Colwellia sp. M166: one gene and its partner. Each later gene encodes a partner of the first gene's protein in a complex. Links are inferred from orthologs where the notes say so. Each region holds a gene or a part of one and is shown on either strand. Other genes may lie near its edges.

Evidence for each region.
Region 2: the proteins of dapF (region 1) and rppH are in contact, whole or in part, in a solved structure (PDB 5YGU), measured with the Escherichia coli proteins. The link is inferred for Colwellia sp. M166 from one-to-one orthologs.

Annotation. Positions count from the first base shown.
Region 1 is NZ_CP040755.1:2,387,113-2,402,217, forward strand. Bases 6,620-9,581 are described here. They hold dapF (diaminopimelate epimerase), read right to left. Parts: upstream 8,535-9,581; coding sequence 7,704-8,534; downstream 6,620-7,703. Other genes in these bases: FGD67_RS10860 (HAD-IA family hydrolase), read right to left, coding at 6,620-6,985; FGD67_RS10865 (DUF484 family protein), read right to left, coding at 6,997-7,683; lysA (diaminopimelate decarboxylase), read right to left, coding at 8,552-9,581. Also shown: FGD67_RS10835 (cytochrome c), read left to right, coding at 1-95; DNA helicase RecQ, read right to left, coding at 242-2,041; FGD67_RS10845 (thioesterase family protein), read left to right, coding at 2,170-2,625; EamA family transporter RarD, read left to right, coding at 2,722-3,648; uvrD (DNA helicase II), read right to left, coding at 3,958-6,132; more of FGD67_RS10860, read right to left, coding at 6,275-6,619; more of lysA, read right to left, coding at 9,582-9,802; FGD67_RS10880 (lipoprotein), read right to left, coding at 9,814-9,984; iron donor protein CyaY, read left to right, coding at 10,095-10,415; hemC (hydroxymethylbilane synthase), read left to right, coding at 10,437-11,369; FGD67_RS10895 (uroporphyrinogen-III C-methyltransferase), read left to right, coding at 11,809-13,185; FGD67_RS10900 (heme biosynthesis HemY N-terminal domain-containing protein), read left to right, coding at 13,185-14,372; FGD67_RS10905 (ribosome alternative rescue factor ArfA), read right to left, coding at 14,436-14,639; FGD67_RS10910 (DUF2982 domain-containing protein), read left to right, coding at 14,800-15,105. UniProt on the Escherichia coli protein: Involved in the succinylase branch of the L-lysine biosynthesis and in the biosynthesis of the pentapeptide incorporated in the peptidoglycan moiety. Catalyzes the stereoinversion of LL-2,6-diaminopimelate (L,L-DAP) to meso-diaminopimelate (meso-DAP).
Region 2 is NZ_CP040755.1:3,656,228-3,671,335, reverse strand. Bases 1,540-4,504 are described here. They hold rppH (RNA pyrophosphohydrolase), read right to left. Parts: upstream 3,293-4,504; coding sequence 2,786-3,292; downstream 1,540-2,785. Other genes in these bases: FGD67_RS16585 (sensor domain-containing diguanylate cyclase), read left to right, coding at 4,306-4,504; mutH (DNA mismatch repair endonuclease MutH), read left to right, coding at 3,506-4,183; ptsP (phosphoenolpyruvate--protein phosphotransferase), read right to left, coding at 1,540-2,555. Also shown: FGD67_RS16605 (sulfite exporter TauE/SafE family protein), read right to left, coding at 1-231; more of ptsP, read right to left, coding at 285-1,539; more of FGD67_RS16585, read left to right, coding at 4,505-5,742; FGD67_RS16580 (D-hexose-6-phosphate mutarotase), read right to left, coding at 5,765-6,670; FGD67_RS16575 (amidohydrolase family protein), read right to left, coding at 6,990-8,243; FGD67_RS16570 (amidohydrolase), read right to left, coding at 8,254-9,636; FGD67_RS16565 (DUF1289 domain-containing protein), read right to left, coding at 9,855-10,160; FGD67_RS16560 (SulP family inorganic anion transporter), read right to left, coding at 10,234-11,790; FGD67_RS16555 (GntR family transcriptional regulator), read right to left, coding at 12,087-12,758; FGD67_RS16550 (ATP-binding protein), read right to left, coding at 12,826-14,427; FGD67_RS16545 (DNA-3-methyladenine glycosylase 2 family protein), read left to right, coding at 14,868-15,108. UniProt on the Escherichia coli protein: Master regulator of 5'-end-dependent mRNA decay.

The DNA of each region.
Region 1 (15,105 bases):
GCAACCGTAAAGATCCAGTAATGGCTCCAATGGCTATGGCATTATCTGATGAAGATGTTGCTAACATTGCTGCTTACTACGCAAGTCTCAAGTAATTAGACTTTTTGTATAGTAGCATTTTCAAAATTTTATGATTTTACTCTACTGTACTGCATCTAAAAAGCGCTTTAATGCGCTTTTTTTGTCGCTGTAATTCAACAAACAGTAAGTAAGCGATGTCTAACTCAAAAGTAAACTTCATCTAGCTCTGGTGCTGTTTAATCAAGGACAAAAATGGCTCACCATAACGAGCAAGTTTAGTATCACCAATGCCACTGACATTGAGCATTTGTCGTGATGTTAAAGGTTTTATCCGTGCCAGCTCGGCTAAAGTCGCATCATTAAAAACAATAAAGGGTGCGATATCTTCAAGTTTGGCAATCTCTTTACGTAATGATCTTAACTTAGAGAATAAGGCTCGGTCATAAACTTTCTCACGTTTATTGCGTTGCCAGTAACTGGCCTTTTGTAAGCGAGGAGCCGCAAGCATCAACGGTTGAAGGCCTTTCAAAATACTACCAGCCGCTTGCGTTAAGCATAAGTTTGACTGAGCAGCGATATCTTGCTGTAAATAGCCTAAATGTATTAATTGCCGCACGATTGAAAACCAATAACCCGGCGTTTTATCTTTTCCGATACCAAAGGTTGAAACTTTATCATGGTTGAGTTGGATAATTTTGTCATTCAGCTCCGCGCGTAAAACAGCAACCACATGCTCTATATCGCCATTACCTTCAATACGATAGACACAAGAAAGCACTTTTTGCGCCGCTTGTGTGGCATCAAACTGGCTAGGTGGATCTAAGCAAATATCACAGTTACCGCAACTTTGCTCGGTAAATTCGGCAAAATAATTCAGCACAACTCGGCGTCGACAAGTTTGCGCCTCCACAAAACCTCGTAACGCCTGAAAGCGTTGTAATTCAACATTGACCCGTTGTTCATTTTCACCGTCAGCAATACGCTTATTGATACGTTCAACATCTTTTTCATCATAAAGAAAAAGTGCTTCTGCAGGTAAACCATCGCGGCCCGCTCGCCCTATCTCTTGATAGTACGACTCCAAGGTTCTAGGGGGCTCATAATGAATCACAAAGCGCACATTAGACTTATTAATCCCAAGCCCAAACGCTACGGTCGCAACAACAATTTGTATATCATCTTTCGCAAATTTATCTTGAATAATATTACGGATTTCTGCTTCTAAGCCGGCATGATAAGCGGAACAATTAATACCCGCTTCAGCTAAGCGCTTAGCTAATTTTTCAACCTGCCAACGACTATTACAATAGATAATGCCACACTCATCTTTACGCTTTTTGATATAGCCAATGGTTTGCTGTTCACCTTGATATTTATCGGCTAAGGTAAAGCGAATATTGGGCCGATCAAAGCTATCAAGATGAATGTAGGGGTCATGCAAGGCCAATTGTTGTAACATATCTCGACGTGTGGTGACATCAGCCGTTGCTGTTAGTGCCATCACCGGCACATGCGGGAAGTTTTGTTTTAACAGATGTAATTGGGTATACGCAGGTCTAAAATCATGTCCCCATTGCGATATACAATGTGCTTCATCAATGGCAAAAAGACTGACATCAAGGTGTGATAAACCTTGCAAAAAGTAATAGTTTTTTAATCGCTCAGGAGCAACATACAGTAATTTTATTTCACCTTGACCTAAGCGCCTAAAAATATCATTAATGGTATCGGCATCGAGTGAAGAGTTAACATAAGCGGCTGAAATTCCTTGCCTTACTAAGCCATCTACCTGATCTTTCATCAAGGCAATTAATGGCGAAACAACAATAGTAACCCCCGTCATCAAGGTAGCAGGCAACTGGTAGCACATTGATTTTCCGCCACCTGTAGGCATTAAGACTAAGCTATCTCGTCCCTGAAGTGCATAATTAATAATTTCTTCTTGCCCAGGACGAAACGTTTGATAACCAAAATGATGTTTAAGGGCTTCAGTTAATGTCGTAGGGGAAGTGGCTTGCAAGAGAGAATCTTCAGTAGATGAAATCAGCCGACATTTTAGCGCAGTAAGACCTTAGTGCGGAGATTTATTTTCAATATAACGGCAATTATTGTTATTCTTTTATCTCACTCGACCTAACAGGAAAGTTTATGACACATGAAGAATCGTTTCAGCAGCTAGCTCAATATTGGAGCCAAGCAATGCCTTTTAATCGATTATTGGGGCTAGAAGTGACAAAATTTGATAGCGAAGAATCTGCCGTCAGTATTGTTTGGCACGACAAGCTTATTGGTAACCCTGAACAAAGAATTCTCCATGGCGGTGTCACTGCATCAGCGCTAGATCTTGTTGGCGGCGTGGTAGCCGCAGCAAATATGCTATCTCAGCTACCTGAATTAACACCAGAAATAATTGCGCGAAGCCTAAGTCGCTTAAGTACCATTGATTTACGTACTGATTTTTTAAGACCGGGGCGTGGTGAAAACTTTATGGCAACGGCCAAAATCATTCGCAGTGGTAGTAAGGTTGCTGTTGCCCGCATGGAAATGCATAACGAAAAAGGCGATCATATTGCTTTTGGTACTGGCACTTACATGGTGGGGTAAAATTAACCCAAATATTTCTAACATCTCAATGGGTTGTTGAAATGATTAGTGCTATTATTAACGCTCTTATCCAATCTTAGCTATCAAACTTATTCCATGCCAACACCTGAAAAAGCAGCCTTACGCGCTGGTATTATTAGTGCTATATGCGCCTATACCATGTGGGGCATTGCCCCGTTATATTTTAAGCTCATAGATCATATTAATGCCGATGAAATCCTTGTGCACCGTGTTGTATGGTCAACGGTATTACTAACCTTTGTTGTGCTGCTTACCAAAAGATCGCGTTACTTTATTGATACTATTACACAACCTAAAATAGTGTTACGGCTGACTATTTCAGCAACATTTTTAGCCGTAAATTGGTTTATGTTTATTTGGGCAGTTAACAATGACCACTTGTTAGATGCTAGCTTAGGCTATTATATTAATCCGCTTTTTAGTGTTGCATTAGGGGTGATATTTTTAGGTGAACGCTTACGACCTTGGCAGCTCTTTGCCGTAGGGTTAGCGTTTGTTGGCGTTATTATTCAGCTCTTTATGATGGGCTCACTGCCGATAATATCTTTAGCATTAGCAGCCACTTTCGGTATTTATGGCTTATTACGTAAACAACTGCCTTTAGACTCTTTTGTCGGCTTACTGATAGAATCACTGATGATGCTACCAATAGCACTGATTTATTGGTTAGTATTTTTAAAAACCAGCACCGCTAATATGTTTGACAATGAACTATCATTAAACATGCTATTGATCTGTGCCGGCATTGTTACCACAGCGCCCTTACTCTGCTTTTCTGCTGCAACAAAACGTATGACGCTATCCGCTTTGGGCTTCTTTCAATATATTGGCCCTAGCATCATGTTTATTCTGGCGACATTTTATTATCAAGAACCGTTATATTTTGCTAAAATGATCACGTTTGCCTGCATTTGGACTGCATTAGCAATATTTAGCTTTGACTCAATAAAAGCCAGAAAACGAGCGGCAAAAAATTATCACCAGACAGCAAAAGTAGAATAAAAAACAGTTTTTTCTCATTTGTAACCTAAGAACTTTAAGAGCTATACGTGACAGCTTATCGATATTTTTAAAGTCTTAGGGACTGTTAACAGTAAAATAGATGACACTTGCCGTAAGCTGAAATTATATATTCGAGTAAGTAGTTGCTCAATTATTCGTATTGGAAAAAGTATAAGCAATGCTGACGGGCAAAATTCATTCTCACCAGTGGTAACAAGGCCCCAACATCTGCCAAACAAACCACCTGATTTAATTAAGTAACTCAACAAGCAGTTTTGACATTAAAACCCTTAGTTATTAATTACTTGCTTACAGTGTTTCCAAGTTAGCATAGGCAACCACGAGCCACTTGCAGCCTACATCAGCAAAATTAACTTGAATACGACTTTGTGGACCACTACCTTCATAGTTCAATACCACGCCATCGCCAAACTTTTTATGTCGAACATTTTGGCCTAATTTAAAGCCTGAGTTACCAAAACTCTCTAAAGTGATTGTTGATGAGAATCGACCTTTAGTTTTTGGCCTACTTACTTGGCTTTGTAAGCGAACTTCCTCGATGCACTCTTCAGGTAACTCCCGTAAAAATCGGCTAGCTTTATGGTTTTTCTCTTGACCATACAAGCGACGACTTTCTGCATGACATAAATATAATTTTTGCATGGCACGTGTCATACCGACGTAGCACAAGCGACGCTCTTCTTCTAAGCGACTAATATCTTCAACTGACTGCTGCGAAGGAAACATACCTTCTTCCAAACCAGCAATAAAGACTAATGGAAACTCTAAACCTTTCGCTGAATGCATAGTCATTAATTGCACAGCTGATTCATGTTCGTCAGCTTGTGATTCACCTGACTCTAATGCAGCGTGAGTCAAAAACGCGGTCAATGGACTTTGTTCTTCTTCAAGTTCAGGATCGACTTCAAAGGTCTGACAAGCGGTAACTAGCTCATTTAAGTTCTCTATTCTCGCTTCTGCACGTTCACCTTTTTCGGCTTGGTACATTGCTTTTAAACCTGAGTGTTGAATAACATAGTTTGCTTGTTGATCAAGGTTCAGGCTATTTGAATCATCTTCTAACTGGTCAATGACATTAATGAATTGTTGAATAACTTTAGCGCTACGGCCTTTAAGTTGTTCATTTTTCATCATCTGCTGACAGGCTTGCCACAAAGTGCATTCTAAGCTTCTCGCTGCATCGCGTACTAAGCTCAATGTTTGATTACCAATGCCACGTGTTGGTGTGTTAATCACACGTTCAAAGGCAGCGTCGTCGTCACGATTGTTTAATAAACGTAAGTAAGCAAGGGCATCTTTGATTTCTTGACGCTCAAAAAATCGTAAACCGCCATAAATTTTATAAGGCAGTTTTGCTTGAATTAATGCTTCTTCCATCAGTCGTGACTGAGCATTACTACGATATAAAATAGCGACATTATCCAATGAGCCGTCTTTTTTTCGCCATTCGGTGATACGTCCAGCAATAAAACGCGCTTCGTCAATCTCATTAAATGCGGTATAGATGGAGATTTTCTCTCCGGCATCACCGTCAGTCCACAAGTCTTTACCAAGGCGGTTGCTATTGTTGCCAATTAATTGGTTGGCGGCATTAAGAATATTAGCGGTTGAACGATAGTTTTGCTCAAGCTTAATGGTTTGTGCGCCATCAAAGTCCTGTAAAAAGCGTTGAATATTCTCAATTTTTGCACCACGCCAGCCATAGATAGATTGGTCATCATCACCAACAATCATCACGTTGCCACTTTTCTTGCCGAGCAAGTTTAACCACGCATACTGAATAGCATTGGTATCTTGAAACTCATCAACTAAAACATGGGCAAAACGCTGTTGATAGTGTTGCAATAATTCAGGATTATTAAGCCAAAGCTCATGAGCCCTTAGTAATAATTCAGCAAAATCGACTAATCCAGCACGATCACAGGTGTCTTGATAAACTCGATAAACTTTAACAAAAGTTTCTTCTGTGACATCAAATTGGGTATCAATATGCTGTGGTCGTAAACCTTCATCTTTTTTGCCATTGATATACCAAAGAAACTGCTTGGCTGGCCAGCGCTTTTCATCAAGCTCTAACGAGCGCACAATACGCTTAACCATACGAAGTTGATCGTCGGAATCAAGTACTTGGAAGCTTTGTGGTAATTTCGCTTCTTGAAAGTGCATGCGCAATAAGCGATGTGCTAAACCATGGAAAGTTCCTACCCACATGCCGTGCACATTACCATCAACGGTTTGCTCAACACGGGCGCGCATCTCAGCCGCTGCTTTATTGGTAAAAGTAACCGCTAAAATACTATGAGGTGATGCATGCTCAACTTTCATTAACCAAGCAATACGTTGTACTAAAACTCGCGTTTTACCACTACCTGCACCAGCAAGCACTAACATATTTTGTAAAGGCGCTGCCACAACATCTCGCTGCTTGTCGTTCAACGAATCAAGTAATTCAGAAACATCCATAGAAAGGTAAAATCAATAACAAAAATATAGCGCTATAATAGCAAGTTAAGCGCTATTTTGATAATGCAATTGGAAAAGCATTCAATAAACACTTTTACATTCTGACCAAGAGAAAAGCACTAAAGGTTTAAAAGACAATGGCCTATGAAACTATTTTTGTTAATTGCTCGACATTATCAAGTGCAATAGTAGGTAAAACCTTTAATGCTTTACCTACTTGATACGGATTTAACCAAGCCGTTTGGCAACCGGCATTGATCGCACCAAACACATCATTTTTCCCACAATCGCCAACATGTAGTAGCTGCTCAGGAGCTAGATGTAACGCCAGACAGGCTTTATCAAACATATCGCGGTCAGGTTTTAATTTATTTTCAATTGAGGCATGGAAGTGATGAGTAAAATACTGAGCAATACCTATTTTATCGGTATCAACATTACCATTGGTAATCGCAACTAACGGCATTTTAGTTTTAAGATAACCAAGAAAATCATGGGTATGCTGCGGCAGAGTAAAGTTACTACGTTGTTCAACAAAGTAATCTAGCGCATTATCCGCAAACATTGCCGCCTCAGCATCAGTCAAGCCAAGCGACAATGCACCTAAAAAGTAGCTTTTTTGTCGCAGTAGACCAACATCATGCTTTAATTCTGGTGCAAGCAGTAGCGCTTGCTGTCGAAAGGGCCACCAAAAACGAAAATCAAAAGCAGATGATTGAGCATTAAAAATATCTTTAAAATAACGAACCATTTTTGTATCGGTCGCCAACATGATCGGTTGATTACTGTAGAGCGTATCGTCTAAATCAAAACTAATAGCATGAAAAGGCTGTAGGCGCCGATAAAATCTCACAATAAAATGACCTAATAAAGCTGTTGGTAAAGTAGTTTTGCTACCAGTTTTTTAAATTGCCCTAATAGTAAGGTATCCATACGCGGATCAAAATGCTCAGCATCTTGGCTACTAATGGCTAAAAATCCAAGATCTTCTTCTAGGTGAGTTAATCGCACTAACACCACCGAACCGCTCGTCGGCTGAGAAAAAATCAATTCTTGTTCACTTTGTTGTAAACGACCGAAATAGTATTGCTCTTTACTTAATCTATTTTCAATGATTTCACGACAGTCGTTAATGATCAAAGAGCTGTGCTGAACGTCTGTTGGCTTGACTAACCATAGCTTCAATGAGTCTAATGACAACAACTGCGTAGTTGCTTGATGCAAACAATCCAATAACTCAGTCGCAGCAGTACAGTCTAATAAACGTAAATAGAGATCACTATACAATGCAAATAGTTGTTCATTCTGATTAGCAATCACCATTAATTGCGTAATTTCTTCTTCTAAATTATGAATTTTTTGTCGTTGTTGTGATAATTGCCGCTCGACTAAAGAGATCGTGCCACGCTGATGGTCTGGCAGCCTTAAACTGCTAACAAGTTCAGCTTGACGGTTAAAAAATTCAGGGTGCTGTTGCAGGTAACTAACGATTAATTCATCGGTTAGTTTTATATCGTCAGTCGACATAAGATTTTGATCATTTGATTGCATAGCTTTACTTTTATCTTGCTTTATAGGTTTATTTGACCGTCGAAAACATGTACGGCGGGGCCCGTCATTTTTACTGAATTGCCGGGGCCCTTCCAAAAGATTTTCAATTGACCACCAGGTAAATCAACTAACACTTGTCGATTGAGTTTTTTTTGCATTTGACCAACAACAACGGCGGCGCAAGCCCCGCTACCACAAGCCAAGGTTTCAGCAGCACCACGCTCATAGACACGTAGTTTAATATATTCAGGTGAAACCACTTCCATAAAACTAATATTGGCTTGTTGCGGAAAACGTTCATGCAGAGACAATGCTGCGCCCAACTTTGCTACCGGTGCCTTTTTTACATCATCAACCGTCAAAACACAGTGAGGGTTACCCATGGACACAACGCCACAAAGTACCGTCTCATCTTCACTACGCAAAATATAAGTACCTTCTTCTTTTTGCGCATTAAAAGGAATTTTACTCGGCTCAAATAGCGGTACCGGCATGTTGACAGAAACGTTGCCATCTCGTTCAATAAATAGCGTCATTTTACCTGATTGCGTTGACACCTTAATTTTATGTTTATTGGTTAAACTTTTTAAGCGGACAAACTTTGCAAAACAGCGCGCACCATTACCGCATTGCCCAACTTCACTGCCATCAGCATTAAAAATGCGATAATGAAAGTCCAAGTCAGGGTCATATGGCGGTTCAACAACCAGCACTTGATCGAAGCCAACTCCAAAATTTCGGTCAGCCAATTGCTTAATTTGTTCATTCGACAAATAAACATTTTGGGTCACATTGTCGAGCACGAGAAAATCGTTACCTAAACCGTGCATTTTAGAAAAATTTACTAACATCTATGCCTAATCTCACACTACAAAGGTAATAAGCTTTCGCCTTGCCATAATTGGCTTAACGCTTCACGTTGTCTTATCAAGTAACTTTCGCTTCCGTCCACCATCACCTCAGCGGCACGTGGTCGGCTATTATAATTAGAACTCATGGTAAAGCCATAAGCACCAGCACTGCGTATTGCAAGTAGGTCGCCAGAACGTATCGCCAATGTGCGGTCTTTACCAAGAAAATCTCCGGTTTCACATATTGGGCCAACCACATCGTATTGTGCACTAGCCACATCATCACGTTGTTCAACCGGAATAATAGCTTGCCATGCTTGATACAGCGCCGGCCTGATCAAATCGTTCATTGCCGCATCAACGATAGCAAAATTGCGTTCTTCACTGGTTTTTAGGTATTCAACTTCGGTCACCAAAATACCGGCATTCGCCATTACCGCTCTACCAGGCTCATAAATAAGTGTCAGCGCTCGACCGACTAATTTTTCAGCAATAGCTTTGGCATATTCATTCGGGTGCGGCGGCTTTTCATCATCATAACAAACGCCTAAACCACCACCGACATCAATATGTGAAAGCACAATACCTTGCTCAGCTAATTGGTCAACTAGCTTTAATACCCGATCAAGGGCATCTAAAAACGGCAATACTTCGGTTAGCTGTGAACCAATATGACAATCAACACCTTGAATATTAATATGCGATAAGGTCGTCGCATGTTGATATAACTCTGGAGCTTGCTCAATGCCAATGCCAAATTTATTTTCTTTTAAGCCGGTCGAAATATAAGGGTGTGTACCCGCGTCAACATCAGGATTAACCCGAAGAGAAATTGGCGCAATTTTATCAAGCTTTTCAGCGACAGCTTGAATACGCTCTAACTCTGCTGGTGATTCAACATTGAAACAATAAATACCCAGATTAAGCGCAAAAGCAATTTCATCTGAGGTTTTACCCACCCCAGAAAATACCACTTTTTTCGGATCGCCACCGGCCTCAATGACCCGCATCAACTCACCTTTGGAGACAATATCAAAGCCAGAGCCTAGGCGCGCCATCACATTAAGCACTGCAATATTACTGTTAGCTTTTACTGCATAACAAACAAGATGCGGACGCTCGCCTGCCGCTTGGTCAAAAGCATGCCAGTGGCGCTCAATAGTCGCACGAGAATAAATATAGAGTGGTGTACCGTATTGCTTTGCTAATTCAGCGACCTGACATTGCTCGGCGTATAATGAATGCTGTTTACGATTGAAGAAGTCCAATGCCGTTGCCCCTACTGTTCTAAACTGGTTTTATCCATACTTTTATCAGTTTCTTCACTTGTTTTTGCTAAGTTCTCTTGCTGTTGCTCAGGAGTTTGGTATAAAGGACCTTTAATGCCACAGCCTGTTATGGTTGCCAAACTAAGCAAACTGATGAAAATAATTACAATTTGTTTATGCATAATTGATTTATTCGATTTTTTTCCCATGATAGACGTTTTATAATCCCATGACCAATAATTACCAAGCAAAGATGAAAGAATCATAAAGCTCAGGTAAAAAGGAACGATTAATGAATGATAGTCAATACAATTTAGCTGCTGATGATATCTTACTTGCAGTAGAAGAAGCCATCGAAGATTGCGGCTGCGATATCGATTACGAAGGTGTTGGCGGCTTATTAACCCTAACATTTAAGAATAACAGTAAGATCATCATTAACAAGCAAGCACCCTTACACGAAATTTGGGTAGCAACGAAATTTAACGGTCATCACTTTCATTTTGAAAATGAACAGTGGGTTGATAAGCGCGGCGGCGGAGAACTGTGGCAGTTTTTATCTGATGCCGCCAGCAAACAAGCAGAAGAAAGCATTGTCCTCTCTGCGCAATAAACATTAAATAAGGTAATTGAAATGACGCAACAAACCGTACGTATTGCAACGCGAAAAAGCGCACTGGCACTGTGGCAAGCAGAGTATGTAAAAGCACAACTTGAACACTTTCACCCGGGCATCAATGTTGAACTTGTGCCGATGACCACCAAAGGCGATATCATTCTCGATACACCGCTAGCCAAAGTTGGCGGCAAAGGTTTGTTTGTCAAAGAGCTTGAAGTGGCGATGCTAGAAAATCGTGCCGATATTGCCGTGCATTCAATGAAAGATGTACCAGTAGAGTTTCCTGAAGGCTTAGGTTTAGAAATTATTTGTCCACGTGAAGACCCTCGTGATGCTTTTGTTTCTAATACCATCAATAGTTTAGCTGAGTTACCGCAAGGTGCTGTTGTTGGAACTTCAAGTTTACGTCGTCAATGCCAAATTAAAGCCATGCGTCCAGATTTAGATATTCGCGATTTGCGTGGTAACGTCAATACCCGTCTTAAAAAGTTAGATAATGGCGAGTATGACGCCATCATACTGGCTTCAGCAGGCCTGATTCGTTTAGAAATGCCTGAGCGTATTCGCGAGTATATTGCTGCAGAAGTCATGCTACCGGCAAATGGCCAAGGTGCGGTTGGTATTGAATGTCGTACTGATGATGCGACAATTAAAGCGCTATTAGCGCCTCTTGGCTGTGAAGAAACGCGTATTCGGGTTATCGCCGAACGGGCAATGAATCGTGCACTTGAAGGTGGCTGTCAGGTTCCTATTGGTAGCTATGCTGTACTTAACGGTCAAGAACTTCATTTGCGAGGTTTAGTCGGCGCTGTTGATGGTAGTGAAATACTCACCGGTGAAGTTCGCGGCAAGTTTGATGATGCGGAGCAGTTAGGCAACCAATTAGCAGAGGATTTATTAGCTAAAGGTGCCGATAAAATTCTCCGTCAGGTATACCAACAAGCTTAAATAAATCAGCTGCGTTCTAAAAATAGAACGCAGCCACGATTTTATCGGCAATAACAGACCAACCTAAGCTACTGCCAAACATTTTGCATAAAAATAATACCTGCGCGATACAGTACCATGGCGAATATTGCGAAAATTATCGATACTTTTAATGAAATAGCCAACTGCATTCATCAAAACATGGTATCAACGCCAGATAAATTGTATCTTAAGCATTCGGGCTTATTGATGTTTTAGTTTATAGCACTGTTGGATTTGAAAAATAGGCCCTAGTAACGCTTTATTGAAAATCATAGTAAACTTAATACAATATTCGCACGCTTACTGGCAAGCTAAATGTTTATGATTTTTGCAAGTTAACGTATGACGAACGCAAACAATAAATATAAGCGAATATATTCAATATCCCTGACACCAACATGTGAGATAGGATCAGTTCATGAGCGATAAAAAAGACCCAGAGCAAACTAAGCCTGAGAATAAAACATCAGCTATCAGCAGCAATACAAATCAGCAAACTGATATATCAACTTCAATTGATATTAGCTCAACGCTTTTAGAGCCATCGAATGAAGAATCAGCAAAAAATGATCATGCTTCAGGGAAAAGCTCTGACACTTCAAAAAACACAAGCCAAACCACATCATCAATAGATAAAAATCAAGATAAGAGCACAGCAACAGTGAAAAATTCTGCTTCGACAACATCAACCACAGCGAACACTAAAGCAACTAAAAAAAGTAATTCACCTAAGCATAAAGTTTCAAAACTCGCGATTTTAGCAATCATTATTGCCTTATTAGCTATCGCTGCCAGTGCCGGACATTACTACTGGAATGAATTGCAAAAAGCGCAATTTAGTCAACAACTCAGTACCGAACTACAAAAACAATTACAGTTAAGCCAAGGGCAAGTTACACAGCAGTTAGCACAAAAATTGACGCAGCAGCAGCAAGCACATAATGCCCAACTTAAAGATCTAAAAACTAGTATCGAACGAAGTACTGCAAATAGTATTATCGAACTGCAAAAACAACAGCAGCAACAAATGGCAAGTTTACGTCAGAAGCAACCAAGTGACTGGCTGTTAGAAGAAGCTGAGTACCTCATCCGAGTAGCAGCAAGAAGTCTGTGGTTAGAAAAAAACACCAGCACTGCCATTAGTTTACTTAATGATGCTGATTTACGTATACAAGAACTTAACGATCCGCAATTTTTAGTACTACGCCAGACCATTCAACAAGACATTGCTAAGTTACAATTATTGCCCGCACTAAAAACCGATGAAGTTATTTTAAAGTTAATGGCACTTGACCAACAAATCAAGCAGTTACCACTAGCCATGGTCAATGTTCCTGACAATAGTGACACAGAGAGTAGTCTTGAATTAACCGAAAATGTCAGTGACTGGCAAGCTAACCTAACTAAAACATGGCGTAAATTTATTGCTGATTTCATCACCGTTAACCGCAGAGCGGGTAATGTTGAACCTTTAATGTCACCACAGTTTCAACAAAACTTAAGAGAAAACTTGAGTCTCAAACTACAAACCGCTACTTGGGCAGCTAGTCAAGCGAATAGTGATATCTATCGTCAATCGCTTGATGACATACAAAGCTGGCTTAATGACTATTTTGATATGTCACACCAAACAAATCAAAACTTTTTCAAAGTACTCGATGGCTTAAAAAATGAAACTATCAACGTAGCGTATCCAAATGATCTCGCCGCATTAAAAGCGCTACGCCAGATATTATCTGACAAAAAGGCACCAGTGATTGAGCCAACAAAAATTGAGCAGCAAGAGGGCGTATAATGAAACGATTATTAGTAGTAGTACTGTTATTTCTTACTGCCGTTGCTCTTAGTCCGGTATTGATTGGAGAAAAAGGTTATATCTTGATTGCTATGGGCGATTTAACCATAGAGTCAACCGTAGTAACAGCAAGTATAATGTTGATACTCAGCTTTGTCGCTTTGCTTATGGTGTTGAAGTTTTTCCGTGGCGGGCTAAATTTTAGTTTTGCAGCTTGGAACAAAATCGCCTTTGCCAGCCGTCGCAAAGCCGTCAGAGATCTCAACAAAGGTATTGCAGCCTATGTGTTAGGTGACTACAAACAAGCGGAACATTTACTTGCTAAGTCAGCTGAAGCCTCCTCTTTTGAACATATTGCTTACCTTATTGCCGCCGATGCCGCACAAAAGCAAGCATTAAGGCCAAATACTGACCATTATTTAGCTTTACTTGAGCAAAAATCTAACACCCTAAAAACCGCAGGATTAGAAGCAGTATTAATTAAAATAAAATTACTGATCGGTCAGCAAAATTATGCTCAAGCACGAAAGGTTATTGATGAACACCATAAACATATTGGTCATGATGCACGACTGTTATCATTAGAAGTAGCATTAAGCTTAATTGAACAGCGCTTTGATTATGTTATTAAACAGCTTAATGCGGCTAAAAAACAAAAAAGTATCACGAATGAAACCATTACCTTATGGCAACAACAAGCATTTTACGGCGCTTTTAATGACCGAATTAAGCAACAAGATAATGAGGCGTTAATGGCGTTCTGGCAACAGTTGCCCAAAAAAGACAAACAATCAGAAACAATCGTGCTTGCTTATTGTCAGGTTTTAGCTGAAAACCAAATACACCAACCTTTAGCTAAATTATTACTACCAATAATAAAAAAAGGCACTAATACCTCCTTACTATCAGCAATAAGAACCTTACCTATTGCTCAGCCAGATAGTTTGATGGCCGCCGCACAAAAGCATTTACATAACGAGCCACACAATGCTCTTTGGCTATCGTTAGTTGCTCATTTTGCCACAACGTCACAACAATGGTCACTGGCTGAAAAAGCTTTTAATAGCTTAGTGAACCTTGAAGAAAAACAATACGATAAAATAGATTTACTGGCTTTTTCTCAAGTACTTGAACAACAAGGTCAGCTAGATAAAGCCAATCAAGTACTGAGAAAAATTCACGCATAAAACTTATACGTTCTAAAAACAATAAGCACAAAGCCCTATTTAATAGCGATTAGATAATAATATTTAAGCCGCTATTAAATAGGACTCTTGTCCTTTATGTTTTTGCTTTCGTTGAAAAGATCCCTTACCTTTCTTAGCGTTAATTATTTGCTGTTTAAATAATTTTGACCTTACTACTGCCGCTAAAAAATTATCTTTAATAACACCTCGACCTAATTCACAAGCACCTTGCTTTTGCTGGTGTTTTTTTACTTTACTTTTGCTCATTTTACACACCTTTCAGTTGGTTTATGTTATACCAATGATGACAAATTTATTGCTTCATCACAAAAACGCGCAGAGTATATACTAATAAAAAAATTATGCACAAATATTAAATTTATCTCATTCGACACTATTGAACTAACGAATTTTAATCGCAAAATTTATGACAACTACTGATCAAACAATCAGAATTAAAGCCATTGCCCGTCATCATGGTTTATTCATTACCTTAACAGGTATTATCGCTTTAGTTATTGTCGCTTGGCTGTGTAGCTATTATTGGCAATTAGCACGCTTCCCTTTACTTTTTATGGTGCTCGCTTGCTTAGTGACTATTTTTATCGGTTTACTCAAACTAGCAGAGCCTGCCTATAGTTTGATAATGACGCCTGAAAGCTTAACTTTCCATCATCGTCACGGTCGTTGGCAGTTTCACTGGCAGCAAATTCGTAATATACACTCAGTCACT
Region 2 (15,108 bases), 1.3 Mb from region 1 along the record:
GTTACCATTTTTATGGTGAGCAAAAGCAGCAGAAGATGAAGTGAAAATAATCGATGCTAGCGATGTTGCCAGTGCCATTGGAAAGGCGAGTTCTGCACTTATGCCAAGCAAAGGTAATAAATAAACTAACACCGGCACAATGATCAGCCCACCACCGATGCCCAATAAGCCGGCAAAAAAACCAACTACTGCCCCCATTATCGCACAAGCGAAAAAAACACTAATAAACATGGCAATAACTTATATTAAAATGAAGATTTAATGTGGCTGAACAAACATTATTGTTATCTGGCATGGACAAAGTCTCCTAAGCCTAATTCAACTAACTGTTCATGCATATAACTATGCACACTCACCGTATTTTTTAGGCTCAATACTTTAGTTAAAATTTGCTGTAACTTTTGGTACTCAACATGCCGTATCACCCATTTTACTTTCGCAATACTATGAGCACTCATACTTAGCTTTTTATAGCCCATAGCCATCAGTAACAAAGCTCCTGTGGCCTCATTAGCTAACTCTCCACAAATACTTAATGGCACATTTCGCTTGTGACTTATTTGCGCAATATACTGCAGTGCACGTAAAACAGCCGGATGGTAAAAGTCATACAAACTAGCCACTCGACTATTATTACGATCAACCGCGAGTAAGTATTGTGTTAAATCATTACTACCAACCGAGAAAAAATCAACTTTATCGGCTAAGTCTTCTAACTGAAAAATCACGCTGGGTACTTCAATCATCACCCCAATTTTTGGTCTAACTAAAGCTTCACGTTCATGACTAGATAGTTCAGAGCTTAGTTCATAATACGCTTGATTAATCAATCTTATCGCCTCATCGACCTCGGTGATACTAGAGATCATTGGTAACATAATAGCCAAATTACCCAAACCGTAATTTGCCCTCAGCATTGCACGAATTTGTACTAAAAATATCTCTGGATGATCTAAGGTAATACGAATGCCACGCCAGCCAAGAAAAGGATTAGCTTCGATAATGGGAAAATAAGGCAATGATTTATCACCACCAACATCTAAAGTCCGCATAGTAACGGGTTTACCAGAAAATGACTCTAACACTTGCCGATATAATGCGGTTTGTTCTAATTCAGATGGGAAGCAGCTGCGATTCATAAAGGGAATTTCGGTGCGATACAAACCAACCCCCTCAGCGCCCACATTTTGAGAATACTCAAAGCCCGAAGACAAGCCCGCATTGACCAATAAACTCATACTATGACCATCTTTTGTCAACGCTGGTAAGTGTTCAACCTCTTTAACTTGTGCTTGTAGTTGGTGCTCTGCCGCTAATATATAGTGATATTCACTAATTAACGCCTCACCTGGTGTCACATAGAGTTGATAAGCATAACCATCTAAAATAGCATGTTTTTGATGTAGCTGACGAATCGCCAAGTACTCAACGCCCATGATAGCGGGAATATTTAATGCTTTCGCTAAAATTGCCGTATGCGAATTATTCGAGCCGGTTAAGGAAACAATACCTAGTAGCCCAAGGTGCTGATGCTCCGCTAACATTGCCGCACTGACATCTTCAGCAACTAAAATAAACTTTTCCGGTAGCTGTTGATCATGTTCAGCTAAATTTTGAATATTATTCAGTAAACGATTACCTAAATCTTTGATATCGTAGGCACGTTCACGGAGATATTCATCATCTAAGGCTTCAAACTTTACCACATAGCTATCGACAATTAATTTTAATGCACTTTCAGCATTCCAACCCTGTTTTATTTTAGCAATAACTTCGACTTTAAAATTATCACTGCCCAGTAGTTGTTTATAGACATCAAAAATATCGAGGCTACTGTCTGATATGATCTTTTTAAGTTTCTCACTCATTTGAGAAAATTCAGCAAAAGTTCGATCAACAGCATTATCAAAAATAATTAACTGCTGTGCAATATTCCCGTCTTTGGTAAGGGCAATCGTGGTCAAATCAGCTTTCGGATGCACCACAATCATCTGGCCTATAGCAACACCAGGTGCGCCACCAATGCCCTTATGATGTTGGCCAATACTTTGCTTACCATGATATTCAAGCAAACCTTGTGCTTCAACATTAACTAAAGCGTTAGCAAGTTGGGCAGATAGTGTCACCAAAAACGCTTCTTCATTTTCAGTAAACACACGAGCATGTTCTTGTTGAACCGTCAGTATCCCTAGCACTTTACGTTGATGAATAATTGGCGTACCTAAAAAAGCTTGAAAATGATCTTCTTGCACCTCAGGTGCATGAATAAAATCAGGATGTTGCTGAGCGTTAGCAATATTAATCGGCTCTTCTCGTTGTCCAACAAGACCAACAAGTCCTTCAGTAAAACCAATACTGGTTCGGCCAAAAGCATCTTGTGCTAGGCCATTAGATGCCATTAATAAGAAATGTTGTTTTTGATGATCAGCTAAATATACCGAACAGCATTGAGTAGCTAGTGCTTCTTTAACTTGACTAACCAAGTGCATTAAAGCTTGATCAAGCTCTGATGCTTGGCTAAATTCTAAGACAATTCGGCGCAAAATCGTAAGCATTATAATCCCTATAATAAAGTTATTTACTGTACATTTAACAATGCAGGTTATGTAAGGCTGCTAGCTAATCAGCTGATAGTATTAGGAGCAGTTATGTCATCCATGCTCATAACGCTAATATTGATACCAAGGATATTATAAAAATGGGTATTACGGCAATAATTTCAAACTAAATAGCTCACCGAAGTGAGCTATTTTACAAGACATAATAATAATCTAAAGTACCATCGTTAAGCACGTCGTCGACGACGTTCTTGGCGATAACTTGGCATTGCTGCTAAAGCAAATTCTTTCATCACCTTGCGATAAACTTCACGTTTAAATGACACAACTTGTCTTACTGGGTACCAGTAAGACACCCAACGCCAGTCGTCAAATTCAGGATGATTTGAATGTAATAAATCAACCGCTGACTCTGGTGCCGTCAATTTCAGTAAAAACCATTTCTGCTTTTGACCAATACAAACCGGCAAGCTCTCGTGTCTAATTAACCTTTTTGGTAATTTATATCTTAACCAATGCTTAGTGGTAGCCACAATTTTAACATGCTCAGGTTTTAAACCGACTTCTTCGTCTAATTCCCGATACATAGTTTGCTCTGCGGATTCACCCTCATCAACGCCACCTTGTGGATATTGCCAAGAATGCTGACCAAAACGCCTTGCCCAAAATACTTGTCCCCTATCATTGATTATTACTATGCCGACATTGGCTCGATAGCCTTCGGCATCTATCAAAGGAACTCCTGACAGCATTAAATAATGCTTTGATTCTTCCACACTCTGCACTTTTGGGCAAATACTTATTAACAGAAATATTGCGAATATATCTGTATCGATGGTTGTTTGCTATTAACATTGCGTGGTTTGCCAATAACAAAAAAATAATTGCCTTGCTCAAAGCCTCATTGCTGACTGATAATAAGTTAAATCAAATTAATTGAAGGGTCAGTGTTGAGCACCACAATACCTAAAAGCGAAGCCGAGTTGCTAAAACGAGCACAAAACCTTGCCGGTATGACGCTAGGAGAAGTTGCACGATCAATTAATGTTGCAGTACCTAAAGATCTGAAGCGAGAAAAAGGCTGGATAGGTCTGTTATTAGAGCAAGTACTTGGCGCAAGTGCAGGCTCTCGGCCAGAGCCCGACTTTCCACATTTAGGTATTGAGCTAAAATCATTGCCAATTAACTACCAAGGCAAACCTTTAGAAACAACTTTTGTTTGCGTTGCGCCACTCACTGGCTTAGTTGGTGCAAGCTGGCAAACCAGCCACATCCGTAATAAGCTAGCGCGTGTATTGTGGATCCCCGTAGTATCTGAACGTAGTATTCCAGTAGCAGAACGCATCGTCGGCAGCGCTTTTATTTGGTCACCGTCACCAGAAGAAGAACATTTACTTGCTTTAGACTGGCAAGAGCTGACCGATATGATAGTACTTGGTAATGTGGAGAATATTCATGGTCGACATGGTCAAGTATTACAGTTACGGCCCAAAGCAGCCAACAGCCAAGCAAAAACTCAAGCATTTAATCGCCATGGTCAACCCTTTATGACTTTACCACGTGGCTTTTATTTAAAAACCGGCTTTACACAAGCACTATTAAACAAATATTTACGAATAAATTAATTAAAAATCCAATATAAAAAATTGTTTTGACCAGATAACAATAAAAATATAATCATCTAAGCGTAGATAAAACTTTCTAAGCAGGCTATAAATTACATAACATTCAATACTGTTTTTCTTATATGAAGTTTGGCAATAAGTTTGATCGTTACATTGCAGTTATATTTTTCGTTACTATTGTTACGGTTATTCTAGCATCCTATTTAACTCTAAAAGATGTAATAAATACTCATAACAAACAAGTACAAAGCGCTATAACGCCATTATTTTCATTAGTCACCAGTGAAATACTTCGCCCGTTAGGTGTTGCCAATTTTATGGCTAACAATCAATTTATTATCGACTACGCTAGCCAGCAAGCAATAGAAAAAGATTACATAGTTACTTATCTTAGAAAAATTTCCGACTCATATAATATGATGGCCTTTATTGCCTTAGAAAAGCATAATGTCATGCTCGATTCCAATGGCAAAGAATCAACATTACAAAGTGAGGATACAGAATGGTTTCATCGCCTTAAAAACCTATCTGGCAATCAATTTAGCGATATAGGCAATGCGCAAAATCCTCACTTATATTTTGATAATAGAATTTTTAATCAGCAAGGCGAATTCATTGGTTTTACCGGTGTTGGCATTGACCTAAATTATTTTGCCAGTAAATTTCAAGAATACAATGACCGTTTTGGTTTTGAATTATTTTTTGTTGATGAAAATGGTGTTATCACCCTATCATCAAGTAACATTATGAAATCAGAAAGCCTCCATCGCAAAGGATTAATCACCCGATTAAGTGACTTACCTTGGCACCGTTCACTTATCAAAAATAATCAAGCTGATGCAAGCTTAAGCGCAGAAGTCATGTATACCACTGAGGATGGTTTGTTAATATCTCAAATGCCAATTCAAGAGTTAAATTGGCGCATGTTTATTGTTTCACCACCGGCAGCGCACCAAAATGAATATTGGAAAATATTTATTGGTCGATTTTTACTGTTTCTTTTTATTGCGATTATTTTTTACTTGATACTTTTAAACAGCATTAATTATTTAAAATCACGTTTAATTAAGCACTCTGAAACAGATTTCCTGACCCAATTACCTAATCGTAGCCATATTCATTGGCGCTTTGATGATCTAGCCAAAGCGAACAAAAATCTTTGTGTTGTTTTAGCTGACATTGATAATTTCAAACATATAAATGACACCTATGGACATTTAGTTGGCGATGATGTCTTACGCATTATTTCAGAACAACTATCAAAAACCTTACGCAAAATAGACGTTGTTGGACGCTGGGGCGGCGAAGAGTTTGTCATGCTATTACCTGAGACTACAGCAAACCAAGCACACACTATTGTCGAACGAATAAGGGAAAATATTGCATGTATTTCTTTCCCAATATCAACCACCAGTGGTTCATTCAGCACGACCATCAGTTTTGGCATTTGCCAATTGCCATTACAAGATAAAACCATCGAAGACTACATTGAAGGTGCTGATAAAGCCTTATACGAAGCTAAAAGCAGCGGAAAAAATCAAAGTGTGATTTTTAATTAAAATTAATATGATTTAGTGGTATTTATTTCTTAGCATGAAGTGTAATGGTTTGGCTCATACTAGCATTGCTTTTGCTCGCAATGGTTTGCCAATGTGTATTGGCGGCTTCTAAGCAAACAAATTCATTTTCACCTTGATCATGAACATCCAACATTTTTTCAGCATCTTTGCCAGGATTCCATAATACCCACTGCTGGCAACCTTGGCTTGATACTTCAATCTCCCGCAGCCAATTATGATCAACAATCGTTACACTGTCGCTGCGGTGATAAATGCGGTCAATCGGACCTGTACAATGCCTTAATAACGACTGTTGATCATCAATACCACTCAATTTATCATCAAAGCTAGTATTATTTAGCGCAGAAATTTCAACATGTTGTGGGTTACTGACACAAAAATAACTATGTAATGCACCAGTATAATCCACCGCTTGGGCTGATAAGTTTTTCATAGTTAAGTGCTGTTCAAATGACTTACCAAACACCAATGATTGGCTTAGTTCAAAAGCTGCTGGCCAATCAGGAGAAAGTTTATCACCCGAGAAAGATAAAACTATTTTAACGTTTGATGATGACATATGAATATCAGTTAGCTGCCACTGACTTTGTCGAGCAAAACCATGATTAGCCGCTTTACTAATATCGCCATTTGCTAACTTAACCTCACCACCAAACCACGGCCAGCAAAGCGGTATGCCACCTCGTATAGCTTTGCCTTCACTGTATTGGCTATCATCACTCAGCCAAAATACTGCTTGCTCATCCTTTGGCTGCCAAGTAAGTACTTGCCCACCATATAGACTCAGTGAACCTTGGCCATGTTGATGAAAAAATCGTAACCCTTGCAAACCATCACTAAGCTCAAAGCATTCAACTCGACCAAACTCGTTCTCTAGTATTACGCCTAATTGTAGCTTGTCTATCATGTCATTCTATCTCGCAGTTAATCTTGCTGCTATGGCTTGAGTACCAAACAATATTAGTTATTTTAGGTAATTAAAGTGCTGGATGATAGCACTAAAGTATTCATCACAACTTACAGGTAACGCTAAACTAGAGTGTTTTGGGATGAAAATATAGTGCTGTGAATACTTAGTACTATAAAGACATGGCTCAGTGAAGGAATAATCGAATAAAAACATAATCTAGTGAGGGCATAGTCTAAGGAGAAAACAATTTACTAAAACATAAAAAAGCCACGTATTAACGTGGCTTTTAAAGTATTACTCGCCTATGCGAGTTAAATTATTTCACGTAAGCTTTCGGCATATCACTTTTTGTTGTATAGCGGTCACGTAAAGCATCTTGACGACTTTCGGTTGAATACTCTTTACCGGCAATCCAAATTTTACTGACCTTAGAGCTTAATTCGAATGGGTCAGCACTCCACAACACTAAATCAGCCGTTTTCCCAATGGCTATTTTTCCGCTATCAAGATTGAATGCGTCAGCAACATTTGCCGTTACTGATGCCAATGCTGCGCTGCGTGTTAAGCCATTGGCAATGGCATTACCAGCATGAAAACGCAATTGATAAAGATTGTGAGTATCACCATTAACGGTCAAAGCTACCTTAACGCCAGCCTGAGTTAATTTACCGGCATTTTCTAATGAAGCATGTAAAGAGTCAAAACTGCCCGGTAAGTTATCTAGTGCGGCCACCACAACCGGTACTTCTGCTGCAGCTATTTTATCAGCAACTAAAACCGCATCCGCAGCACCGACTAACACAAGCTCTAATGAAAATGTTTCTTTAAGCTTTAGTAATGCTAATAAATCCGTGGCACGGTCAGCATAAGCGATCAAGGCTTTTTCACCATTGAGTAAAGCATTAACTACTTGTGCTTTACGACTCGGCTCTTTTGCTTCTTTTTTATCTTTGGTATTTTTCTTTTTAGCTTTCGCTAACGCTTTTGTCGCATCTTCTAGTTGCTCATGCAAATTTTGCAGTGATAACGCTCGAGAGCCTTTACTTTTAGCACCTAAATCAATAACCACATTATTATTGCTAATACGCACGCTGTTAAATTCTCCAGAGAGATCAGCAACAAAAGTTTGGCCTTTGAACATATCATCACCACCATGAGGCGCAACAACATTACTGGTAATACCGCCCTTACGACTGTATGGGATAACTGTCGAACGTGGATTAAACGCTAAGCTTGCATCAAAGGTAATATCGGCTTTTTTATCAGCGCCATCACGACTACGAGAAACCGCACCAACTTCAACTAAACCAAGTTGGTTCATAGAGCCAATAAATCCAGGTGTTAGAATTCGTCCTTTAGCATCAATAGTGACATCAGCGGTAATTTTTTCAGGATTAATAGCAATCACTTTGCCATTTTCAATAACCACAGTAGCATTCTCAAGCACACCTTGGTCAGTTACGGTATGCACGGTGGCATTAGTAATAGCAAAGCTTTCGGCAAAGCTTGCTGTTGAACTCGCTAGCGCCAGAGCAATCAGCGATGATTTAAATAGTTTAAAATTCGTCATTATTTTCACCTTATCTCTGACCTAACAGGAAATCACTTTTTGCTTGGTACTTTTCGTCAAAACGGTCGAAAATTTTCGCACCATCAACAAATACTTGCTCAGCTTGCGCATAAACACTAAATGGATTTTGATTCCAAATAACCACATCAGCATTTTTTCCTGCTTCTAAGCTACCGGTTTTATCTGCTAAACCAAGTGATTTAGCGGCATTGGCGGTGATCCACGTAATCGCTAATTCAGGCGCTATAGCAAAGCCATTTTCATTAGCACGGTACATAACCTTACCCGCTTCTTGGTTCAAGCGTTGAATAGTATTAGCAGAGTCTGAATGCACGATTGCACACGAATTTTTGACTGCATTCACAATCGCTACATTTTCATGCACCATGTCATAAGCTTCCATTTTAAAGCCCCACCAGTCTGGCCACATGGCAGCACAATTACCGTTTTCAGCTAAGCTGTCAGCGATTTTATATGCTTCTATCGCATGATGGAATGTCCCCGAGTTATAGTTAAACTCTTTACCCAGATCGATCATCATCGCCATTTCTTCAGCTTTATAACAATGGTTATGAATTAAAATATCACCATCTAACACACCTTTTAAGGTGTCTAGCTCTATATCACGAACAGGTGCAATTGGATTTTTGCCAGCGGCATAATCACGGTCATATTTTTCCCATGCCCGTTTATATTCAGTAGCTTCTGCCCATGCCATTCTATAACCGGCCATATTACCCATACGCGTTGATGGTAATACTTTACGACTGCCATAAACTCGCTTGGGATTTTCACCACAAGCCATTTTTAAGCCATAGGGTGCATCCGTAAATTTCATACCTTGCATCGTTGGGCTAGGTACATTGTGTAAAGTAACCCCACGACCACCGAATAAATTGGCTGAGCCTGGTAGAATTTGCAAGGTCGTAATACCACCAGCACGTGCTGCTTCAAAACCTGGGTCTTGTGGCCAAACACTATGCTCAGCCCATACTTCAGACGTATTAGGCGAAGTCATTTCATTGCCATCAGAATGCGACTCAACCGACGGGCTTGGATAAACCCCTAAATGTGAATGTACATCAATAATACCCGGCGTTATCCATTTACCATTTGCATCAATTTCAACCGCCCCATCAGCACTTAAATTTTTACCAATTTTATTGATTTTACCGTCGACCATCAAAACATCAGCATTATCCATACGAGTCCCCGTACCTGTCAGTACGGTAGCATTTTTAATCAGTGTTGTTTGTAGCGGTAATACTTGATAAGTACTTGGGTATGGGTTTTTATTTATCACCACTTTTTCATCTTGCTGTTCGTTTTGCAAACAACCGGTTAAGGCAACAGAAAGTGCTGCCATCACTAGCGATGGGAGAAATTTTTGCATAAGATATTTCCTGTATTACTGCATAAATTGCAAAAAACATTATGTCATTTTGGCAATTTTTTATATGAGTTTATTATTAACGTGAACTACTGACGTAATTTATAATTATTAATACTACAGTATTATGAAATGTCTCTGACAACAAGCCAGAGATAAAGGGGAGTTATGCAATTGCGTTGAACTGTCAGCTATCTGCGATAAATGGGCTAAGCAGTAGGCTATAATTCAAAATCATCAAAGTCAAAATCACTGCTGTTATCAATTCGCGGCTTACTCGGTGCATCAAGTAGAGACGCTTGTTTATTTTCAACAATTACTTCCGCAAGCTTAACTTTAACAGGTTGGTTTTTACGCTTCTTACGTTGCTGACAGCGCTTAATAATTTTCTGACGCTGAACAGAATCTGATGACAGCCAATTTAAGCGTTCGTCTCGGGTACGAAAACAGCCTAAGCATTGGCCTTTATCATCAGACTGACAAACACCAATGCAAGGACTAGGCACATCAAAAAATTCTAATTGCATTTATTTATACTTAAATTAAATTGCCTTATTAAACAGATACGATAAGTATAGCTTATCGCATCTTATCGCCTATTTAACCTAGTTTATCTGTCGCAATATGGTAATCAGGATCTTCAATGACATTGATTTCCACTAAGCTACCCGCTTTAGTTAACAGCTGCGTACATTCTTTACTTAAATGTCTTAAATGCATTTGCTTACCACGGTTAATATAACGCTCCGCTAAAGTATCAATCGCTTCTATAGCTGAATGATCGGCTACGCGAGAGTTTTTAAACTCAACAATGACATCATTGCTATCGTTTTCCATATCAAATTGCTCTAAAAAGCTTGATACCGAGCCGAAAAATAAAGGGCCATTGACGTCATAAACTGTTGAGCCTTTACCATCAACTGAACGATGAACAATAACGTGTTTAGCATGTTCCCAAGCAAAAACTAGTGCTGAAACAATAACGCCTACCACAACCGCGATAGCTAAATCAGTTGCCACAGTAACCGCTGAAACTAAGATGATAACAAAAGCATCTGCTTTGGGTACTTTACCTAATATACGTATGCTCGACCATTCGAACGTGCCAATCACGACAATAAACATCACGCCAACCAGTGCCGCTAGAGGGATTTGCTCAATAAGACTTGAAGCAAATAAAATAAAGCCCAGTAAGGCAAGTGCCGCTGTAACACCTGACATACGGCCGCGACCACCAGAGTTTACATTGATCATTGATTGACCAATCATCGCACAACCACCCATACCTCCAAAGAAGCCAGTAACTGTATTCGCTGCACCTTGAGCAACACATTCTTTATTACCATGACCACGAGTACCGGTTAGTTCGTCGATTAATGTCAATGTTAATAACGACTCAATCAAACCAATCGCAGCTAAAATAAACGCAAAAGGTAAAATAACGTATAACGTTTCTAAGTTAAATGGCACATTAGGAATATTAAATTGTGGTAAACCACCGGCAATAGATGCCATCGGATCATTGGTCATATCACGAACAAAATCAACTACGGTACGTGCATCCAAATCAAGACTTTGCACTAAAATAGTAACAACGACTATCGCCACAAGTGATGACGGTACTGCTTTGGTTAGTTTTGGTAAAAAGTGGATAATAGCCATAGTTAACGCGATTAAACCCACCATAATCATTAATTGACTGCCTTGCATCCAAGCTAATACGCCATTCTCATCAGTAACTTTAAATTGCCCTAACTGAGCAAGGAAAATAACAATAGCTAAGCCGTTAACAAAACCTAACATAACGGGGTGAGGTACTAAGCGGATAAACTTACCCAGCTTAAATATACCAGCCAGTATTTGTAGCAGACCTGTTAGCACCACGGTGGCAAATAGGTACTCAACACCATGAATAGCCACCAAGCTCACCATCACAACCGCCATAGCACCTGTGGCACCAGAAATCATACCTGGACGCCCACCAAAGATAGAGGTAATTAACCCCACCATAAAAGCAGCATACAAACCAACAAGAGGCTCAACTCCGGCGACAAAGGCAAAAGCAACAGCTTCAGGTACTAATGCTAAGGCGACTGTAAAGCCCGACAAGACATCATTTTTTAAATTTGCCACTTTACTGGCGTGTAATTCAAACATTATTTTCTCAACTTTGATTAGAACATCAAAAGTACAAGCCCAAATTTATTAACTTGGCTTGTACTTAAATACTTTAGGTATAGACCCGAAACCACCTAATGACAGGTAATCTAAACAAAAATCGTTATCTTTCGGGGCTTGAAGGCGCGGGAATACTATAGATATATAGCTAAAAAGTCAATATATGCTCAAAATTACATCAAGATTTTCAAGCAAATAACAAGTCTATGCCAAAGCATAAAATTGATTTTTAGCGCAGAACATTTCTTAACTCAAATAGTGCCAGTTAGTTAGAATTAACCACTAATAATTGATTCCCGTTCATTTAAAAAGGCTTTAATTTCATCACGAGAGCCCAAAATATGTTGTTGCAACAAGGCAACTGCTTTTTCAACGTTACGTGCTTTACATAGCGCTAAAATTTCATTGTGTTCCGATTCTGCTTTAGAAATACCACCAGCCCAAAGTAAATGCATACGAATATAACGGTCAGCATTTTTATTGAGCATATTAACTAAAACTTGAGTTTGTGGACGTTCTGCCTCGGAGTATAAGCAATTATGGTAATCTGAATTAAGTTCACTCCAGGTGTTAGCCGCATTTTCTTTGCCAAGTGCTTTATCAAGCCTTTTCAGTAATTGTGTTGCTTCTTCCAATTTTTCATTGCTAAGACGTGGCAATGAGTTTGCCAATAAATCAGCTTCTAGCATCGCACGTAACTCAAACAGCTCATCTACCTGATCAGCATTTAGCTCGGTTGCCGTTGCCCCTTTATGTGGTTCAAAAACCACTAAACCTTCACCCTCAAGTTGTAGTAAAGCTTCTCTTACTGGAATTCGGCTAACATTTAACTCGCTTGCAAGCGCAGCTTGTCTTAAAGGTTGCCCCGCTTGAATCTCACCACTTAAGATTTTCTCTCTCAGTGTTTCCACAACTAATTGCGTTCTGGTTTTATATACTATGCTCATACTGGGCTTCCTGAAAATATTGCCGCTATTATAAATAACCACACGTTAAACACAAAAAAGGCCGATATTAATCAATCAACTTCAAATTTGGACTTAGCTGTTCGGTATTACTTCCTTGTTCTGTTTGCAAAGGCACTTTAACAACAAAGCAGCAGCCATGATCGCTTGCAACAACTTTAATACTCCCGCCCAACTTAGTGTTGACTAAATTGTAAACTATATTCATACCTAAGCCTGAGCCACCGAAGCCACGTTTAGTAGTGACAAAAGGGTCAAATATTTTATCTTTTATTTTCTCATCCAAACCTTTGCCATTATCCTGATATATTAATATTAGGCTTTCTTTATTCACTTGAAATTCAATGGATATTTCACCTTCCATACGATTTTCAAAGCCATGGATATGTGAGTTGGTCAAAAAATTTGTCAGTATTTGATTCCATGCACTTGGAAAAGTAAACACATTCAATGCTTCATCAATTTTTATCTTAATCGTATAGTTTTTTTGTTTAAATAAGGTTTTAACAGTATTTACAACGTCATTAACATGTCGGTACAAATTTATATTGATCTTGGGATCAGTGTGATGCTCAACCGCGACAGATTTAAAGCTTCGAATTAAATCAACCGCTTTATTTAAACTACGTTCAATAATTTGCTCGTATTCAACGAACAGATTTAAAATTGAGGTTAATTGTTTTCTTGTCAGCTTCTCATCAATAAGTGATTGATTCAATTCTGATATCTTTTCCTTTAAAGCACTGACTGACGTTACGCAAATACCTAAAGGGGTATTAACCTCATGGGCAACTCCGGCAACTAATTGCCCAAGTGAAGCCATTTTTTCTGACTGTACCAGCTGATCTTTTGCTAAGGTTAATTCATTTAAAGATTGTTGTAAGTGTTGATTGATTTCAGCGAGTTTGGCTGTACGCTCATAAACTTTTATCTCTAAATCACCATTGAGATTAATTAAGGCATTTTCAGCATCTTCTAGCTGAATAATATCGTCCTTGAGTGTCAAGCGCATATCATTAATGGCTGATACGAGTTCATCAAGCTCATCGGTTCTTTCACCACAATTTTCGAGTATTAAAGGAGTGTCTATACTTTGCCCTGTCATCGCTTTCGAATATAGGGTGATGCGATATAGGTGGCGAGTAATAAGCCAATGAACAATAAAAAAAGTACAGAAGGCAACAATAAAAATCTTAATAAATTCTGAAACTACAATAAAGCCAGCTCTCTGTTGTAGCTCTTGATAAATATCTTGATAATCAGCAGATATGACCATATTGCCAATACTGTTACCTTCAAAAATAATCGGATAGCTTTCTGTTTTTTTAAGCGCATCGGTAGTATCACCAACTTGATATACTTTACCGAAGCTCGTGGTTATTTTTACATGACGAATATCAGCTAAACGTAAAATCCCATCAATTTGTTGTCGAACTAAAGGTTCATTAAAGTCCCACAAACTGGTTGATATTGATTGATTAAAACTAAGTTCAATATCATTAAAGCGCTCATCAAGCTTAGAGACACCGCTTTGAAAGTCCACATATAGCTGAATCATAGTTGAGCACACAGACAGCAAAGCACTGCAGAGGAAAATATAAATAAAGACTCGTCGACTTAATTTACTATTAAAAGCACCCTTATTATCCATTACTTCATCCACGCAATGTTTTTTATCACAGATAAAACCTATAAGAATTATCTAAGCACATGTATATATCCTTAAATCGTAACACTATTTAAATAATAGTGGGCAATAATGTCAAATAACAAACTCATTAATTTTTATCAATATTATGTACAACGCCGAAGCTAAAGGCCTTCTTTAGCATAATGAATAAATCACTATGATTAAAAAGTAACTTTCACTAGATAAAAAATAATACAACTGAGTTTACCGTAGAATTAAAAAACCAACCTTGAGCTAAGTTATCTGTTATTGAAGTACTGTGTTGTAGAAGTATTAACTCTTTGGACATTATTATATTTTAGGTCTTGTCCGATTACCGCTAGTTATTTACATTGCCTAGCGTATCATCAAAGAAAAATTTGCCAAAGTAATAAAGGTATCACTATGACTAAAAATAAAATATGTTAAATGTTGCGGTTTGTGAAAAAGCACGCTTAAGCCGTGATGCTCGTTTTGATGGCAAATTTTTTACTGCCGTTTTCACTACTGGCATTTTTTGTCGTCCGGTGTGCCCCGCTAGAGCTCCAAAGCCTGAAAATGTAACCTATTACGAAAGTGCGGAATTAGCGCAACAATCGGGTTTTCGTCCCTGTAAACGTTGTTTTCCTCAACTGGCACCAAGCTTACCGCTACCAAGAAAAA